Regions from separate parts of the Brevibacillus sp. GCM10020057 genome, predicted to be linked through region 3. Evidence: riboswitches for the same ligand, from Rfam matches in the RefSeq annotation. Region 3 holds a riboswitch; each other region holds the start of a gene.
What was found. A riboswitch is a leader RNA that binds a small molecule or an ion and turns the genes downstream of it on or off. The one in region 3 is predicted to bind cyclic di-AMP.
Positions count from the first base shown of each region.

Region 1: another riboswitch for cyclic di-AMP. It lies ahead of ACFSO0_RS16665 (CAP domain-containing protein); the one in region 3 lies ahead of ACFSO0_RS04180 (C40 family peptidase).
Region 2: another riboswitch for cyclic di-AMP. It lies ahead of ACFSO0_RS19430 (APC family permease); the one in region 3 lies ahead of ACFSO0_RS04180 (C40 family peptidase).

Region 1 is NZ_JBHUJW010000043.1:606,895-614,094, reverse strand. It holds gene ACFSO0_RS16695 (hypothetical protein) at 1-268, opposite strand, end outside; gene ACFSO0_RS16690 (YolD-like family protein) at 339-647, opposite strand; gene ACFSO0_RS16685 (hypothetical protein) at 661-870, opposite strand; gene ACFSO0_RS16680 (hypothetical protein) at 995-1,411, shown strand; gene ACFSO0_RS16675 (cold-shock protein) at 1,564-1,767, opposite strand; gene ACFSO0_RS16670 (rhodanese-like domain-containing protein) at 2,194-2,538, shown strand; cyclic di-AMP (ydaO/yuaA leader) riboswitch at 2,611-2,765, shown strand; gene ACFSO0_RS16665 (CAP domain-containing protein) at 2,772-3,458, shown strand; gene ACFSO0_RS16660 (homoserine dehydrogenase) at 3,548-4,558, opposite strand; gene def (peptide deformylase) at 4,586-5,110, opposite strand; gene ACFSO0_RS16650 (aminotransferase class I/II-fold pyridoxal phosphate-dependent enzyme) at 5,292-6,599, shown strand; gene ACFSO0_RS16645 (acyltransferase) at 6,736-7,200, opposite strand, start outside.
Region 2 is NZ_JBHUJW010000044.1:13,097-18,362, forward strand. It holds gene ACFSO0_RS19420 (Lrp/AsnC family transcriptional regulator) at 1-408, shown strand, start outside; gene ACFSO0_RS19425 (aminotransferase) at 405-1,583, shown strand; cyclic di-AMP (ydaO/yuaA leader) riboswitch at 1,721-1,871, shown strand; gene ACFSO0_RS19430 (APC family permease) at 2,058-3,875, shown strand; gene ACFSO0_RS19435 (amino acid permease) at 3,971-5,266, opposite strand, start outside.
Region 3 is NZ_JBHUJW010000011.1:130,088-137,287, reverse strand. It holds gene ACFSO0_RS04205 (HAMP domain-containing sensor histidine kinase) at 1-1,070, opposite strand, end outside; gene liaF (cell wall-active antibiotics response protein LiaF) at 1,084-1,881, opposite strand; gene ACFSO0_RS04195 (class I SAM-dependent methyltransferase) at 1,917-2,474, opposite strand; gene ACFSO0_RS04190 (PspA/IM30 family protein) at 2,566-3,261, opposite strand; gene ACFSO0_RS04185 (LiaF transmembrane domain-containing protein) at 3,335-3,736, opposite strand; cyclic di-AMP (ydaO/yuaA leader) riboswitch at 4,044-4,183, shown strand; gene ACFSO0_RS04180 (C40 family peptidase) at 4,188-4,709, shown strand; gene ACFSO0_RS04175 (response regulator transcription factor) at 4,930-5,652, shown strand; gene ACFSO0_RS04170 (sensor histidine kinase) at 5,653-7,035, shown strand.

The DNA of each region.
Region 1 (7,200 bases), on a different contig from region 3:
CGAGCACATACTTGAGAATGACGGCAATCCCGGAAAGGAAGTAGAAGACGATCAAGGTGTATTTCGTCGGATCGATCGAGATCATGGAGACGATGACGTTCAGTGGCAGGATGTAGTACAAAATGTCCTTCAAATACCCCAGAATGAAGTTCGGGCTAAAGGTGCCTTCCCAAAATGACCGGAACAGGACAATCAGAAAATCGATGATCATAAGTCCAAAAATCGCCCAGATCGTGTAGATCATCCAATCAGCCAGCGAGTAGCCCACCTGTATCACCACCTTTTCCCCAGCATATGCGCCGGCGAAAACGCTGGTGAGCAAAAAGCGGGAAGGAAATTCAGGATCTGGATACACTCACGATGTCTTCCACTTTGATCCAGCATGATTGTTCATGGCCGACCAGCTTGACCGCATACTGCTTGACGTCAATCTCGCGGACAAGCCCCCAGGCGGAATGGACTGAGCCATAGGAGCCGCGCTCCCTGACAAACCATTTGACGTGAATCGGGTAATGGTACTGCGTGCTGTCGTAAATGCGGAAACACATCTCGCCAAAATCGTCTTCAGCGACAACGGGTCGCTGCACATACGATGTCTCCCCGCCGTAAAATCCGTCCGCTGATGGATATGAACACTTCTCCGCCATTTTCTGCCCTCCATTACACAAGAACTGCTGCTGAAAAGGACAAGTCGCTCGTGTGAACATAGCGAATGCCTTCTGCCTTTCCATTATAACAGATGGGAACTTGTGTTCGCAATTCAATCTTTTCGTTTCTGTCGGCGTCCCTGCCTACCTGTTCTACGCCTTCATACCCCCACTCGAATCTGGCTGTATAGTCAGCCTGCGAAAACACATCCGCCGAGTTCATAAATTCCACCTCTTCCTAGTTGAAATGGTTCCTTGTCCCAATACGTTCGCCGTTACAAAGGGAGACAGGTTGAAATAAAGTATTATGTCCCACAAAACAAAAATCGATGAATGGAGTGAAAAGAATGACAGATCACAACAGGACCCGTACTGCTCGCACTACTGGTATCCTTCAAAACAATCTTAATGTTGCCCTCACCGCGCACATCGACCTGGTCAACCTGAACAACGAAAATGTTGAGGTGCGGGTACAAGTGCTGAACTGGGGAAATGCGGTCACGCAAACCAACCCTGTCGGCACTTTGCTCGATGTCACGCAGACTCTTCCAGGAAATACCCGTATTGCACTCAATGCCAGTGTACCCGCTTCCTTCCATTATGAAGTTCGTCTGTTTGTTCGCAGAAATCACGGCAATGACGGCGGCAGCGACGATAGCAATGTCCTTCTGACCACCTACGGACGTACTTCCATCGGCGGTGGCCAGCTGGTCGGCCTTTCCGTACTGGACAGCCAGTTGCAGACCGTCCGCGTCGATGACTGATTCTAAGCAACATCTGCAAGAGCGAGAAAAAGGAATTATGGTAGGAGCCATAGTTCCTTTTTCTGTTCAGATGAATCCAGCTGGAGTCAATGGTTCTGTTTTGCAGGCACAAAAAAACTGCCCGCGTACGGACAGTTTTTTGCAAAGGAGACTTACAGTTTTACTACGTTCTCAGCTTGTGGGCCACGGTTGCCTTGCACGATGTTGAATTGAACGCGTTGACCTTCATCCAAAGTTTTGAAGCCTTCCCCCTGGATTGCGCTGAAGTGTACGAAAACGTCGTCTCCGCCTTCTACTTGAATGAAACCGAAACCTTTTTCTGCGTTAAACCATTTTACTGTTCCGTTCGTTTGCATTGAAAAAAACCTCCAAGAAAGTCAATTTTGAATATGCTAGTCATATTTACCGAAGCAAATAAAAGTTCACATATCATGAAGAAATACCTTCTGACCTAAAGATATGTCTTCATGATATGTGAATGCATACCTGCTACTGTCATATGAAAATCGTTAATACGGAACTACATCAGGAAAAGTACATCTTTTGAAAACCTAAAACAACGAAAGCCCTGCCTCTCTTTCATCCTTGCGGCTCCGATGACCGCGCCAGTGTGAATCGGGCATTCAAAAAACAAAACGTAAGATCCTGCTCGTGCGAATCTTACGTAACGGATTCTCAAGTAGTAACAACATTCTACCACACCTGCCTTGAAGTCGCAACCGTCCAGTCAGACATGCCATCCGCGCCCGCATCTGCTACAATGTATCCGAGGAGTGATACGAATGAACAAAGACGTGGTTAACCGCAGCGAACTCGAACAGCTGCGGAAGGAAAACGAAAAGCTGATCATCCTGGATGTGCGCGACGAGGAAAAATATCGGGCCGGCAGCCTGCAAGTGGACGGTCTCACCCCCGTGAACGTACCTTTTGTACATATGAAGGAACAGGATCAACCTCTGCAAGACCAGCTCGCTGCGGCTTGCAAGGACGCAACGATCATTACCGTTTGCACGACGGGAAACAAGGCGCAAAAAGCCGCTGCCCTGCTGCGGGAAAACGGCTACCGCGCAGTCGCTTTGGAAGGCGGACTGACGGCCTGGAATTCCGCTGAAAAACAACCGGAATAAGGAAGCTTTCCAGATCGTTGGCAAAAATTGTTCCTATCTTTCCACCCGACATGTCTGGTATTCTGGGTCATGCCAACAAAAAAGCCGAAACTTCCTCTCGAATGGAAGTGCGGGGGATTTTTTATTTGCAGTTGTGAGACTGCATGGGGTGAATCGCCAATGGGCGTAGGGTTGTTTCCTCAATCCGAATCCGTCAACTAACCTCGTAGGCCAAAAAAAGGAGAGATGTGAATATGAAACGCCTCGGAACGATTGCAATCGCGACTTTGGGATTGGGTTTTGCCCTGTCCGGCTTTTCTTCCACAGCTTCTGCCGCCGCTGCAACTACTTGCCCGATACAAGCGTCTGCACCTTACATGCAGCAAATCCAATGGTTCCCATATATGAGCTACTTGCAGCAATTTGGCTACCAATTGCCTGTGAAGCCGACGCAGCCGCAAAAGCCTGTCCAGGCTCCTGTGCAGCAGCCTGTCAAAAAGCAAACGCCAGCAGTTGCGCAGCCGCAAGCCAAGCCGGCTGCACCTGTCAACAATGCCGGGCAGCTGGCCGAAGCTTCTGATGTCGTAAAACAGGTAGCGAACCTGGTCAATCAGGAGCGGGCGAAAGCTGGACTGAAACCGCTGCAACTGGACACATCTCTGTCGAAAATGGCGCTCGCCAAAGCCCAGGACATGTCGAGCAACCACTACTTCGACCACAACAGCCCTACGTACGGTTCTCCCTTTGACATGATGAAGCAATACGGCATCTCGTTCATGACTGCCGGGGAAAACATCGCCATGGGTCAGCGAACGGCCGAAGAAGTCATGACGCAATGGATGAACAGCGAAGGCCACCGTCAAAATATTATGAACCCGGCTTTCACCAAAATCGGCGTAGGCTACGTCAACGGTTACTGGGTGCAAGAATTTATCGGATAAGAAAAAACCTGAGCTTGAAGCGAAAGCCGAGCCTCTCTGGAAGAGGACTCGGCTTTCTTTGCGTTGCTGTGATTGGCTGAAAATGCCAGCTAGCGGCTGATGATATGCTCCAGATCCTTCAAGGCAGCTGCGGCTGCGGCCGTCGGGTCCGACTTTCCGCCGATGACGAGCAGCTCGCCCATTACATCCGTTTCGACACGGATGGCTTTGGTCGTCCCTTTTACGCTTGCAAACGGATGGGTGGGCTCCACTGCCAATAGTTCCACTGCGGCGCGGACACCTGCAGACGTCTTGCGGATGCTTCCCACCAGCTTCGGCGTCAATCCCGCCTCTTTCCAGGCCGCGAGCTGTTTTCGGCTCACATCCCGCACGCCCATGATCGGCACATCCGCCAGCTTTAGCTGCCCAGCAAACGCGGCGTTGGCGAGAATTGTCACCTTGCATGCCGTATCCCAGCCGTCGAGATCAAATGTCGGATCAGGCTCGGCGACTCCCATTTGCTGTGCCCGGGCGATTGCTTCCTCGCAGGAAATGCCCTCGTCCATCATGCAGGTCAGCACGTAGTTGGCCGTTCCTGTAAAGACGCCCTCCACGGCCAAAATTTCGCATCCCGCCACGTTGTACTGCAAGAGGTCGATCGTAGGGAGCGCCGCAGCCGTAGCCCCACTGATTTTGAGCGAGACCCCGTGCTTGCGCGCCAAGCCGGATAAGTTCGCGTAGTCTGTCACCAGCGCCCCTTTGGAGACCGCGATCACATGCATTCCCTGCTCCAACGCACAGCGTATGTAAGCAAGCCCCGCCCCGCCTGTAGCAATGTCGGACGGCCCCGCTTCCACGAGAACATCTCCATAACAGGAGCGCATGAAATCAGTGCCGGAAAAGGACGCGTCCGACGCCCGTTCCGTCCTGCCAAAAGCATCCAATGCCGCGCGCGTCAGCCCTTCCCCGGCGTAAATGCCGCCAGTAGACCGGGCGACACCGACCAGGCGGACATCCGCGCCGTACTTTTCCCGATACCGCTCCTGCCGCTGCTCAAGCAAAGCCGCTACCTGCTTTCCAATCGTTCCGTATCCCGTCAACACGAGGTTCCATCGTTTCATTTGTCATCCATCCCGTACCCGATCCGCTTATCGTACGATTCTTCGCTGATGCATGAGAATCGGCTGTGCGTCTTGCGGTTTTAATTTTTTTCCTGTCTTGGCAGAATACAGCTCATCCACGTAATCGATGAACAAAATGCCTTCCAGATGGTCCATTTCATGCTGGAAGCAGCGTGCGGTAAAACCTTCCGCTTCCAGAATCACGTTCTCCCCGGCCCGGTTTTGCGTCTGTACCTTCACATACTGCGCCCGCTTTACCATCCCGACGACACCCGGAATTGACAGGCAAGCTTCCGGACCGATCTGCTCTCCCGCTTTCTCCAGCAGGACCGGATTGATCAGCTCGATCAGCCCGTCGCCGCAATCCATGACGACCAGCTGTTTGGCAATGCCGATCTGGATCGCGGACAGCCCGGCCCGTCCTTTTTCCGCGTAGATCGTCTGCGCCATATCGTTCAATATTTTCTCGGTATTGGCATTGATCGTCGCTACCTTCCTGGATCGCTCACGCAAAATCGGATCTCCCAAGCGAACGATGATTCGCTCCGCCATCCATCATCCCTCCCGTGCCTGCTCTGTTACGTTTTCACCGTAGCAAAGCCATTTTACTTTTGTCAAAGGAATTCCATGCAACTATCTGAAAAATCCTTCCCTGCCAGATGACAAATGGTTGTGAATACGCTATCTTTATTGGTAAACGATACAGATGTTCCACTAGAAGAGGGAGGCTACCATGCACGCATTAGCAGCACAGCTGAATGAGACCATCCAGCGCGAAAATCCACATGTATACGAAATGTTGTCCCACCTGGCGAAGCTGATCTACTTTCCAAAGGAGGGCATCCTGAGCCAATCAGCTGAAGCCAAGGCAAAAGCGAAAAAATACAATGCAACGATCGGGATTGCATTGGAGAACGGACAGCCTATGCACCTCAAGGTGATCCAGGATCATCTGTCCTCCTTCCAACCGAAAGACATTTACGAATACGCCCCGCCAGCAGGCAAACCGGAGCTGCGTGCCGCATGGCGGAAAAAAATGATCGAGGAACAACCCGCGCTGGCGAACCACTCCTTCAGCAACCCCATCGTCACCAACGCCTTGACGCACGGATTGAGCATCGTCGCGGACCTGTTTGCCGACAGCGGCGACAGCGTCATCATCCCGGACAAAAACTGGGAAAACTACGAGCTGACGTTCGGAATCCGCCGCGGTGCCGAAATCGTTCACTATCCACTGTATAACGACGAAATGAAGTTCAACGCGGCAGGTCTGCGCGATGCCATCCTGGCGCAAAAAGAAAAAGGAAAAGCGATCGTCGTCCTGAACTTCCCCAACAACCCGACCGGCTATACGCCAGGACCGGAGGAAGGCAAAGAGATCGTAGCCGCCCTCAAAGCTGGCGCCGAAGCGGGCATCAACATCGTGGCCGTGACGGACGATGCCTATTTTGGCCTGTTCTTTGAAGATTCGCTCCAGGAATCGTTGTTTGCCAGCCTGTGCGATCTGCATCCGCGCGTGCTGCCAGTCAAAGTGGATGGCGCGACCAAGGAAGAATACGTATGGGGCTTCCGCGTAGGCTTCGTGACGTATGCCTCGCCATCTGCCGATCTGCTGAACGCCCTGGAGCAAAAGACGCTGGGTATTATTCGCGCGACCATCTCCAGCGGCGCGCATCCTTCCCAGACCTTTGTCCTGCACGCCCTCACTTCTCCGGAGTTTCAGGCGCAGAAGCAAGAGAAATTCAACATCATGAAAGGCCGTGCGAACCGCGTCAAACAGCTTTTGGACAGCGGCAAGTTCGACGATGCGTGGAGCTACTACCCGTTCAACTCCGGGTACTTCATGTGCCTGAAGCTGAAAACGGTCGATGCCGAAACACTGCGCAATCACCTGCTCGACCAGTACGGCGTAGGCACCATCGCCCTTGGCGAAACCGACCTGCGCATTGCCTTTTCCTGCATCGAAGAAGAAAGCATCGATGAGTTGTTTACCCTGATTTACAATGGCGTCAAAGACCTGGAAAAAGCAGTGGCAAAATAATCTTGCCCAAAACAAGGCAGCAAGCGCAAAAACCAGTCCGCACGGGAGAACTCGTGATGGACTGGTTTCTTTTGTGTCCGGGTCTGTCAGGATTGCAAGGATGAAGCGGAGAGCAGAAATGGCATTCCCCCCCTGTTTATCCGGCATGCGGCAATTCTTTTCGCTGTACATCGGTCGTGGAACGTTTTTTCTCGGCTGCACCCACCAGCAAAGCGCCGAACGGCAATTTGCCCAGCCCGTACGAGATGCCGAACGAGAGCAGAGAGCACAGGAAAAAGGCAATGATGCTTCCAGACAAACCGCTGGAGAAGATCTGCCATGCATTCAGCCCTTTCATGACATAGGTCAGGACGAGCGCGTGCACCAAATAGGCCCCGTACGAGTATTTCCCCAGCAGGGCAAACCAGCGGCTTCCCTTTCCGCTTCCGAGCCGCAGTGCGAGAGCGTAGACGAGCAGCAATTGCGCGACCGTGTAGAGAAACATCGACGGCTTCAAGGAAGTTGCCACGTTCAGATTGATCTTGCCGCTTCCCGAATCCCGCAGCAATTCATACCCGATATAGCCGTACAGGATGACGAAACCAGCGCCGATCCACAGCCA
Region 2 (5,266 bases), on a different contig from region 3:
ACCGAGGTGATCGAGCAGGCAATCGCCGCACTGGAAGCGGAGAAGGTCATCGTCAAATATCCGGCCTTGATCAACTGGGAGCGGGTGGAGGATCATCCGTACGTCAATGCGATGATCGACGTGAAGGTGACACCGAAGCGGGACGTTGGGTTTAACGAGGTCGCGGAGCGCATCTGCCGTTTCCCGGAAGTGAAGGCAGTATACCTGATGTCCGGGGCGAGCTACGATCTGTCCGTGGTACTGGAAGGCAAGACGATGCGCGAGGTCGCAACGTTCGTCTCGCAAAAGCTGGCGACGCTCGATTCCGTCGTCTCGACAGCCACTCACTTTATTTTGAAACGTTACAAGCATGATGGAATCGAACTTGAAGATCGCGATGAAGATCGCAGAATGGTGGTAACTCCATGAGTACGCAATTGTCCGTGAAAAGCCGTTTGTCGTCTACAGTCGCATCGCTGAAGCCATCCGGGATACGCCGCTTTTTTGACCTGGCTGCCTCGATGGAAGGCGTCATTTCCCTTGGCGTCGGGGAGCCGGACTTCGTCACTCCGTGGCGCATGCGGGAGGCGTCGATCTCGTCCCTGGAGCGCGGCCACACCGCTTACACCTCCAACGCAGGCATGCTGGAGCTGCGGGTGGAGATCCAGAAGTATCTGGAGGAACGCTTTTCCGTCAGCTACCATCCGGAAAACGAGATTCTGGTGACGGTCGGGGCGAGCGAAGCGATCGACATCGCCCTGCGCGCCATCCTCGATCCGGGCGACGAGGTGCTGGTTGTGGAGCCTTGTTACGTGTCCTATGAGCCGGTCATTCGTCTGGCGGGCGGCGTGCCGGTGTTTCTTACGACCAAGATGGAAAACAACTTCAAGCTGACGCCGGACGAACTGGAAAAGCGCATTACCGAGCGCACCAAGGCGATCATCTTCTGCTACCCGAACAATCCGACCGGCGGCACGATGACGGCAGACGAGTGGAAGACTTTGCTGCCGATCATCGAGAAGCACGATCTTTTGGTCATCTCCGACGAAATCTACGCGGAGCTGACGTACGGCCGCATGCACGACAGCATCGCGGCGTTGCCAGGCATGAAGGAGCGGACCATTCTCATCTCCGGCTTTTCCAAAGCCTTCGCCATGACTGGCTGGCGGCTCGGCTACGTTTGCGCCACCCCTGACCTTTTGGAGGGGATGCTGAAAATACACCAGTACACGATGCTGTGCGCGCCGACGATGGCCCAGATGGCTGCCCTGGAGGCGCTGCGGCACGGACGAAGCGACATGGAGCGGATGATCGAGAGCTACCGTCAGCGCCGCAATTTCGTCGTCGACGGCTTCCGCCAGATCGGTCTCAGCTGCCACGAGCCGGACGGCGCTTTCTACGCCTTTCCATCCATCGCGTCGACCGGACTTAGCTCGGCGGCGTTTGCCGAAAAGCTGCTGCTGGAGGAAAAGGTCGCAGTCGTCCCTGGCGACGTGTTCGGCGAAAGCGGAAACGGCCACATCCGCTGCTCGTACGCGACTTCTATGGAGCAGCTGAAAAAGGCGCTGGAGCGGATGGAACGGTTGCTGGCAAAGTTGGCGTAGGCCGCCCGGCGCGTGGGTGAGGCCGTAAGAGTACCGCGCCACTTGTTTCGAGCAGCCTGTGCAAAAAAATAAGCGGGGCTTGCTCTTTACAATCGGTGGCTTCGGGAGTAATATTTGTTTCGTGATGAACAACTACAAGATCCGAATCGCTGAGTCCCGATCAGGGAACGGGGGAACCAACAGCGGCTGCAAGTCCGAGTCGCATGGGGTGAATCTCGAGCAATCGAGTAGGGTGACTCTTCCACCCGAATCCGTCAGCTAACTCCGTAAGCGTATGAGAGAAGCAACCTTACCTTTTGCGATAACGACATAGTTTTTTTGCTATGCCTGGAAGCCAAGTGAGTTCTTCTCGCTCGGCTTCTTTTTTGTTCCATTTTTTCAGGAGGGAAGGGATTACTGGAGCGTACTGTCAGTGAATTGTCCGGAAAACAGGGGAAACTAACAGAAACAAATATGCTGGTGAGGGGAATAGACATGATCTCGGCATTCAAACGATTTTTAATCGGCAGACCGATGAAATCAAACGAGCTGGGGGAAGAAAAACTGTCGAAAGTAAAAGCGTTAGCGGTGCTCTCATCCGATGCCTTGTCATCGGTAGCTTACGGAACCGAACAAATTTTGCTGGTGCTCGTTACGCTGGGAGCGGTTGCGCTGTGGTATTCGATCCCCATTTCGATAGCGGTTGTGGGACTTTTAACAATACTGATCCTGTCCTACAGGCAGACGATCTTTGCTTACACGACGGGCGGCGGGGCGTACATCGTAGCCAAGGACAACTTCGGCACCTCTGCGGGATTGGTGGCGGGCGGCTCTTTGCTTGTGGATTACATTTTGACTGTGGCGGTGAGCACATCAGCTTCTACGGACGCCATCACATCGGCCTTTCCGAGTCTGCATGACCATCGCATCCTGATCGCGCTGCTCATGATTACCGCAGTGACGATCCTCAATTTGCGGGGGATCACGGAGTCGGCGACGATCCTGATGTATCCCGTGTACCTGTTCGTCATTGCCATTTTCATCCTGATCGCGGGCGGGACTTACCAATGGCTGACCGGCCACGTACAGGCACATGCGCCGGTGTACGGAGCGGCTGTCCCGGGCATCACGATGTTTTTGCTGCTGCGTGCGTTCAGTTCCGGCTGCTCGGCGTTGACCGGGGTCGAAGCGGTCTCGAACGCGATCCCGAACTTCCGTCATCCCGCGCCGAAAAATGCGGCGGCCACCTTGATCATGATGGGGCTGATTCTCGGTGTCATGTTCATGGGCATCAGCCTATTGGCCTACATCTACGGCATCGCGCCCCATGCCAGGGAAACAGTCGTCTCGCAAATTGCCTCTGCGGTTTTCGGGAGAGGGATCATTTACTACTTCATCCAGGCGGTCACAGCGCTCATTTTGTTTCTGGCGGCCAATACGGCGTTTGCGGCCTTTCCGTTGCTCGCGTTTATGCTGGCAAAGGACCGGTTCATGCCAAACATGTTCATGGTGCGCGGGGACAGACTGGGCTTCTCCAACGGGATTATTTTTCTGGGCATCCTGTCTGCCATCCTGATCATTGCCTTCGGGGGAAGGACGGAAAATCTCATTCCGCTGTACGCACTCGGCGTCTTTATCCCGTTTACGCTCTCACAGGCGGGGATGATGAAGCGCTGGGTGACGAACAAGCCGAGGGGCTGGTTCACGCCGTTTCTCATCAATACGATCGGGATGCTGACGACCTTGACGATTTGCCTGATCTTCCTCATTACGAAATTTACCCAGGTGTGGGCGATCTTTGTTTTTCTGCCGATTGTTATTTTTATTTTTCGGAAAATCAACGAGCACTATACAGATTTGGCGGATGAACTGCGGCTTGATATTCACACCGACAAGCCGGAGCCCAAAGGCAGCGTCATCGTCATTCCGGTGGCGGGCATCTCGCAGGTCGTGAAAAATACGATCAGCTATGCACAGTCTTTGTCAGACGACATCGTGGCGGTCTACGTCGGGTTCACGGACGAAGACATGAAGAAGATGGAGGAGAAGTGGAACCAGTGGAATCCAGGCGTACGTCTGATCGTGCTGCGCTCCCACTACCGCAGCATCATCAAGCCGCTGTTCAGGTTCATCGACACGGTAGAGTGGAAAAAGGCGGAAACAGATCACGTGACGGTGATGATTCCGCAGTTTATTACCAAGCGCTGGTGGCATAATTTGCTGCACAACCAGACCAGCCTGTTTTTGCGGGCGTATTTGTTCGCACGACAAGATGTGAAGATCGCGACGGTTCCGTACCGGCTGAAAAAATAAGCGGAAAGGCAATCAGCTGGACGCGGAGCGCTTCCGGCAAAATAAAGAAGCTCCTTGCCACCCGTCAGTGTCACGGATGGGCCAGGAGCTTTTTTTTAATGCGTGTTTTCATCCATGCTGAAATCTACCTTGTCGAGGGGGACCAGCCTGGTTTTCTTTGTGTATTTGTAGGCCAGCCATACGATCAGGAACAGGGGCAGGCCGATGTAGGACACGAGTGCGCCGTACCAGTCGATCGTCTCGCCGGTAAAGGCCGTGTAGTTTTGCCCGACGATGACTACGCAGCAAATGATGAAGGCGAAAATCGGCCCGATCGGGAACCATTTCGCGCGGTACGGCAGCTCGGTCAGATCGCGGCCTTGGGCAAGCAGCGCCCGGCGGAAGCGGTAATGGCTGACGGCAATCCCCAGCCAGGCGATGAAGCCGGACATCCCGGAAGCGTTCAACAGCCAGATGTAGATGGCACCGTCCCCGAAAAGCGAGGACAGGAAAGCCAATGCTCCGACGAGAGCCGTCACGATCAGGGAGTTGATCGGCACGCCGTTGCGGGTGACTTTGGCGAACCACTTCGGCGCCTTGCCTTCCTTGGCGAGCACCCACAGCATGCGAGTGGAAGCGTACATGCCGGAGTTGCCGGCGGACAGGACGGACGTGAGAATGACCGCATTCATGACGGAGGCTGCGAACGCGAAGCCTGCCTTTTCAAACACGATGGTAAACGGGCTGATGGCGATGTCGGTGATGTCGCCGCTGATCAGGTTCGGGTTGTCGTACGGGACGAGCAGGCCGATGATCAGAATCGCCAGGATGTAGAACAGCAGGATGCGCCAAAAGATTTGCCGGATCGCTTTGGGGATGTTGCGCGCAGGATTTTCGCTCTCTCCCGCCGCTACCCCGACGAGCTCTGTCCCCTGGAAGGAGAACCCGGCGATCATGAAGACCCCAAGGATCGCCATGAAGCCGCCGTTGAACGGCGCGTCCCCTTTGGTGAAGTTCGCAAAGCCGACAGCCTCGCCGCCCATGATGCCGAAGATCATCAGTACACCGATGGCGATAAAGACGATTACAGTAATGACTTTGATGAGAGCAAACCAGTATTCCGATTCGCCGTACGATTTCACCGACAGGGCGTTCAACAGGAACATCAGGAAGAGGAACAGGGCGCTCCAGACGATCGAAGGCACATCCGGGAGCCAGTATTTCATGATGAGGGCTGCAGCCGACAGTTCGACGGCGATGGTAATGGCCCAGTTGTACCAGTAGTTCCAGCCGAGCGCAAAGCCCAGGGACGGATCGACGAAGCGGGTGGCATAAGTGCTGAAGGAGCCGGAGACAGGCATGAAGGCAGCCATCTCGCCCAGGCTGGTCATCAAAAAGTAGACCATGATGCT
Region 3 (7,200 bases):
TCCATCGATCCACCCACCTCTGCTACCCGCTCCTGCATACTGCGCAGGCCATACGACGTCAGCTTTTCCCCGTCGGGGTCGAAGCCCACGCCATCATCCGTGACCCGCAGGCGCACCTGATCCTGCAGCGTAAACAGCTTGACCGCAATGCGGCTCGCACGGGCATGTCGGAGCGTATTGGAGAGCGATTCCTGCAAAATGCGGAACAGGTGGTCCTCGATGCCGCTGGGCAAGCCCTCTACTGATTCGATCTCCCCCGTGATTTCGAGCGCATTTTTGCGCGTCAGCTCATCCAGCAGCTCCAGGATCGCATCCTTTAGCGTCTTGTTTTGCAACGTAGCCGGACGAAGATGCAGCAAGAGCGCGCGCATCTCCGCCTGGGCGGCCGCCGCCATTTCCTCCACCAGCTCGATCTGCTGGGCAGCCCGCTGCGGATTTTTTTCGACCAGCCGCTTCAAGGCTGCCGTCGTCATCGCGATCGCAAACAACTGCTGGCTGACGGCGTCGTGCAGTTCCCTCGCCAGACGCTGCCGCTCCTCCGTCACCGCAGCCTGCCGAAGCTGGTCTGCCAGTGCCGCGTTGTGATTGGACAGGCGTTGCAAAGAGGCGACCTGCTCCTCCCACTGCGAAGCCAACCGGTTCAACTGCCAGCCGAGCTCCCCGATCTCATCGTAGCCCAGTTCGGGCACGCGGTAGGACAGCATCCCCCGCCCCAGCTTCATCGCGGCTTCCCACAGCACGATGACCCGTTTTTTCAACAAATTCCCGAATATATACGAGGAGATCAGGCCGACCAACGCTCCGACAGGGAGGGAGACCACGACCGCCGCCAGTTGGACGACCCATTCCGGATCTTGCGGCAGCTGGATTCCCAAATACTGCATCGTCCACAGATTGACTTGCGAATCGCGAATCAGTCCGGAATACCAGAGGTGCAGACCGGCATCGTCTTTCCATACCGCCTGAAGCCAGAAAAAGCAGAGAAACGCGACTGTGACCGTAGCCAGGGACAACCCCATGCCATACCGGACACTTTTCCATTGAATACTCGCCAATCGCTGTCGACGCATTCGCCAGTACCTCCTAGATGTACTTGACTTTTATATCGCCGACGAGCAGCGAGATATGCAATTTCACTTTTTGCACCGCCTGATCGTAATGCTCTGAGCGAATCATGATGCTGCGGCTGATCCCGCCCTGGCGGTTGCTGAACACTTCCAGGTCGCCGACTGACAACTCCGCCAGTACAGCCACAGGCAGATCGACCGGCACGTAGATCGTGACGTCACCGATCCACCCCTCGACACTAAGCAGCGCCTCCTCCTGCACCAGCATTGCGCGCGACAGGTCGACCACCACGTTCCCGATGCCGTGCCATACATGCAGATAGCCTAGCTCGAAGCGCCCGGAAGTCAGGTGGAAGTCCCCGATCAGCGAACTGCGGGAGTCTTTGGGCAACGCCTTCCCGCGAATGGTAAATACAGGATCGTCACTCCTTGCAGCGCCATCTGTCCACTTGCTCTCGGGAGCCTGCTCCACATAGGTGACTCTGCCCGGGTGCGCCTCCCGCTCCCGCGATTTTCCCCGTATCAGCCGGAAGCCAAAGTAAATGAACAAGGCCGGGATCGCCACATGGAACAGTTCGTGGAACCCGATGCCAAACCATATTTCCAGGGCAATGATAATACCCAGGCAAATCAGGATGCCGCCGCCGACTCGTTTCTGCTGGCCCCAGAGTCGTAAGCCGAAGTAGACCAGCGCCATCGGCCACAGATCAAACAAACCGAACGAAATAATATGCAAACTGTCTAAAAGTAGACCAATTCCCGTCAAGATGATCAGGACACCAGCCAACATTTTGTGCACGCGGGACAGCTTCACGAAAGACTCCTCTCTTACGCCCCATGCCGACGTTTTCACTTCTGTCCGTTACGACATGTATAAATGAATGCAGGAGGAATGTTCAGCAGGGTAAAACTCGTTTCAACCCACTGAAAACGCTCCTGTAGCTCAGCCTGGAGTTGTAGCGAATATTGAAAAGTGATGAATAGCCCGCCAGGAGCCAGCACAGATTGAACTTCATCCAGGATGGCTGTCCGCAGACCTTCCGGGAAGTTGGCAAAAGGAAGACCCGAAATAATGACGTCTGCCTCGCCAATCTTCAACTCCTCCAGGTAGCGGCGTAGCATGGTCGCTTCTTCCCGAATCACAGCTTCGGGAAAACGGGACTGCAGCATGGTCCGAAATTGGGCATCGCGCTCCACGAGCACGTAATGCGTATGTGGAAGTATGTTTTGATAGATCGTTTGCGTAAATGCACCTGTCCCCGGTCCCAGTTCTATGATGACATCTGCCTCATCCCAGTTGACTCGGCTCAACATGCGCTCACACAAAAAACGGGAGCTGGGAGCAATACTGCCGACACGTCCGGGATCAGCAATAAACCGTCGCAAAAAGACCAAAAAATCTGCCAAGAATAGGACCTCCTAGGGGAAAAGCAGCCTGAAGGTCAGGCTGCCGATTGCCACAATCTATTCTACATCCGGTGCCCTAGTTCCTGTCCGTTCAGGATGGATCTGCTGGTGTCACCGTTGTTTTTTTCTCTTGCATCGCTGCCTTGATCTTTGCCAGTTCGGCATCGAGATCGTCTTTTTCCAGATCAGACAAGGCGTTGTCCAGGCCAAAGCTCGTTTGCCGCCATTGTCCGCTCATTTGCGCTTCTGCTTCCATGCGCATGACTTTTTCTTCCATGCGGGCAAATCCCCGACCGGCTGTCTGGTTGCCTATCCCTGCCACTGCCTGGTTCACCTGTTTTTGCGTACGAGCTACTTGTGCTCGTGCCATCAGAGTAAATTTTTTCGCTCGCATCTTATAAAATTCCTCTTTTAGCTCGGCCAGTTTTTCACGCATTTGGCCGGCAGCCTCCGCAGCGGTCAAGTAGAGCGTCTCATATTCCTGGGCGCGGCTTTCGTACTGCTTTTTGTCTGCGAGCGCACGACGCGCCAATTCGTCTTCGCCTTCCGTCAGGGCGAGCTTCACCTGGCGATCGCGTTTTTCGACGAGTGCGGTCGCTTCCTCCCACTGCTGACGGAATTTTTTCTCCAGCGCTACCTGACGGGCGACTGCCACTTCGACCTGCCCGATTTCCACTTCCATGTCACGCATGTACTGGTTGAGCATGACGACCGGGTCTTCCATCGAATCCAATGCATCGTTCACCGAAGCTACAGTCAGGTCACGCAAACGTCTAAAGATACTCATGTTCTTTTTCCTCCTCATCATATCACATCATTTTTCCTCATCCAAAATCCAATGCCTGAAAAACCAATTGCAATTACTGCCGATTTCGCGTCACTGCTCTTTCCCAAAGATCGAGGTCGTCTTCCTTCAACATGCGCTTCGCCCACCGGCTCTCCCACTCGGATGGTCCCTGTGGCGGTGTCGGCTTCTGTCGAATGAGGCGGTACCCCAGGTAGATCACGCCGATCGCCACGATGCTGTGGAACAGCAGATGCAGCTTTCCAGACAGCAGCAAGAAACCCAAGAGGAAGACGATCACTCCCCAGAAGCGGGAGCCGTGACCCAAAATTTTGCGCGCTCCGTACAGCATGAGCACGCCGGGAATCAGCAGTCGCAAAATGTCACCGCTGTCGATACCGAATTGGTCGAGCAAAACCAATCCGCCAATGAGCAGCAGAACCAGCCCGAGCAGAAACTTTCCAGACCGTTCGCTCATTCCTTGCTTCCCTCCAATCGCCCTTTGCTGGTGCAAATGTGAACCTTATGGCCTTATTGTAGCCTCGCAGCCAACCTCCCCATAACGGGCGGGCGGTTGGTTTTTGTCTCCGTCCTTGGACGGATGGCGCTTCCTGCCGCAATCGGACGAGCCTGCTTCCCCCTTTTTCTCACAGCCGTTTCCCTGCTTTGCCGAACCATTTCGTTACAAGATCAGACAAAATTTTGTGACAAAATCGTGAACAAACACTTCAAAAAAAGGAAAAGCCAGTCAAATAGAGAACTTCGATAAGGTGCGTGTAAAAAAACATCGAAAATAGCCGAGTTCCGCTTGTCGGAAACGGGGGAACCACGTTTTTGGGGTGAATGGCTGTCTTTTGCGGCAGACTAGGGAGTCCTTTCGACCGAACCCTTCAGCTAACCTCGTAGGCTTCTGAAAGGAGCAGTTTCTTTTGCGCAAGTTGTTCGTTTCTCTGTTTATCGCTGGATTGCTTGCAATGGGAGCAGGCGCTGTACAAGCTGCCGAGGAGTCCACTCCTTTGACAGATGTCGTCAGCGACCTGTACGGCGTCCCTTACAAAGCATCCGGCACATCAAAAAAGGGCTTTGACTGCTCCGGATTTACGCGCTACGTATTTGATGCGTTGGGTGTAGACCTGCCACACAACTCGGCCGCCCAATTCAATTTGGGAACGCCTGTCGCCAAAGCTGACCTGCAGCCAGGCGATCTGGTATTTTTCCAAACGAACGGTCAAAGCATCTCGCATGTGGGCATCTACATCGGAAATGGCACATTCGTGCACTCGGAGTCAGGGCGTGGAGTCGTCAACACCAAATTGAACGACCCCTACTACTGGAGCAAGCGTTACGTTGGCGCCAAGCGTCTGAACGTACCTGTTCTGGAAGCCGCTGCTCCGAAGAAGGAAAACGCGGTGCAAGCTGCGTCGCTGCCGGAAAATCAAGCAAAAAAGTAGTCATTCGGCAAAACAAGAGCCAGGGACTTCGTGTCTCTGGCTTTTTCTGACGAAATTTAGGACCAGGTGTCAGTATGTGACCTTATTTCAAACCACCAGTAATAGGTTGCCTTCACTTGCAATCGGCATGTTATGATAGAGTTATTAAATTTTTTTGATCGCTTATTCACGAACGGTTATTTTCTTATATTATTATAGAAGCAAGTGGGGGGAGTTTTCCGTGAAAGAGCATATACTGATTGTGGATGACAACCTGGAGATTATCGAAATGCTTGAAGATATTTTGGAAAATGAAGGTTTTGAGGTTTCGTCCGCCGACAGCGGGGAAGCGGCCCTTGAGCTGCTAAACAGCGGCGAGAAAAAGCCCAGCCTGATCCTGCTCGACATCATGATGCCGAACATGAGCGGCTACGAGCTCTGCTCGCAGATTCGCCGCGAATGGGATTTGCCGATCCTCTTTTTGAGCGCCAAAGGGAGAGCTGTCGACAAGGTCGTCGGCTTCGAGATCGGCGCTGACGACTATATTACCAAGCCGTTCGACACCGAGGAACTGCTGGCCCGCATTCGCGCCCATCTGCGCCGCTACGAGCGCATTCGCAAGCATACGGAAGAACAGCCGGATAAAGACTCGGCAAACTCGCCGATCACGGTATTGAAATTCAAAGACCTGGAAATTCATAAGGAGACCTACTCTGTCTACGTCAGCAACCAAAAAATCGACTTGTCCACCAAGGAGTTCCAACTGCTCACCTTCCTGGCGGAAAACGCGGGCATCGTCTTTACGCGCGAGCAAATTTACGACCGCGTCTGGGGATATGGCTACGGCTCCCTCAACACCGTCACGGTCCACATCAAAAACTTGCGGGAAAAGCTGGAGATGAACCGGCAATTTATCAAGACACAATGGGGAACAGGCTACGTATTCATCGGGGAGAAGCTGTAGATGAGCCTGCGCAACAAACTGTTTCTGTCCTTCCTGGGCCTGCTCGCGCTCAACATCCTGTTGTTCAAGTTTGTCTTTCAGGACATTATCATCGAACAGCTGAAAAATGACCGGCATACGCAGTACCAGTATGAAAAGGAGGCCGCTGACAAGGTCCGCCTCAATCAGCTGCTTCGCTCCAGCAGCTTCAAAGACCCGATCGAGCGTACAGAGTTGGACAAGCAACTGCCGGAAGACGTCATGTACCGCATGGTGGTCAAGGATGCAAACGGCAATACGATCCACTCGAAGAACTCGAAGGCACTCGACCTGAAATGGACGATGCCCAACCAGCAAAACAAACTTTCTTCGCAGCAAGGAGATCTGAAGGTCGTCGCGGAATACCACTTTCAGCAGGAACCCCCGCGTGAAGGGGAAACGGTCATCTACTTCTACACGGACGATTACGACATCCTGGCGACCAAAGGCGTCTCCATGATGCTCTGGTTTATTTACGGAAGCATCCTGCTCGTCGGACTCGTGCTGCTGGCGCTGTACGTCCGCTGGATTTTGCGCCCGGTGAACGAGTTGTCGCGCGTCACCCAGGAAATCAAGGAAGGGAAGCGCCTCGTGTCCTTTACGTACCGCTCGCATGACGAATTTGGCCGGCTGTTCCGCTACTTCGGGGACATGGTGGACGAGCTGCGCTATTCCGAGGAGCGCCAGTCCGAGCTGATCGCCGCGATCGCGCACGATTTCCGCACGCCGCTGACAACCATCAAAGGATATGCGTCCTATATCGGCTCCGGCCGTGTAACCGACCTCACCCGCATCCAGAGGCAAATGAAAAAGATCGAGATGAAGATGCGGGATCTGGAGCATCTGCTGGACGAACTGCAGGATTACACCCAGCAAAGCATCGAAGTGCGGCTCAATATCAGCCGGATACACGTAAAAAATTTCATGAAGGGCATCATCGAAGACTACCTGACCCGGATTCAGGAAGCCGGGCTGTCCTTTCATTGGAAATTGCGCGTCTCCAACGAGCTGCACATCGAGGCAGACGAGACCAAGCTTCGCCGCGTCATGGAAAATTTGATCAACAACGCCATCCACTACAACAAGCCGAACGGCTCTATCCTGATCACCTGCGACCAGCGGGAAGGACATGTCCTGTTTTCCGTGATCGACAAAGGCGAGGGCATTGCCCAGGAAGATCTGCCCAAGGTCTTTACCAAGTTTTATCGGGCGGAAAAATCCCGCAACCGCAATAACGGCGGGACGGGCCTCGGCCTGACGATCTGCCAGAGCATCGTCCGCCGCCACGGCGGCGAAATCACCGTAAACAGTGAATTGGGGATAGGAAGCAGCTTCTCCTTCACCATCCCCTTCTACAACAGCTAGTTTATTTTGATTTATGACCAGTTAACATATTCTTTATTTTTGTTTGATATAGTACAACTTGTAAGCACGTTGCTTTCAGTGATAAATAACCCCCAGTTCGGTATCTGACACAGTGCGGCGCATCCGCAAGTGAAAAGATGCCCTTTTTTTTGCCCGCAATTGCTC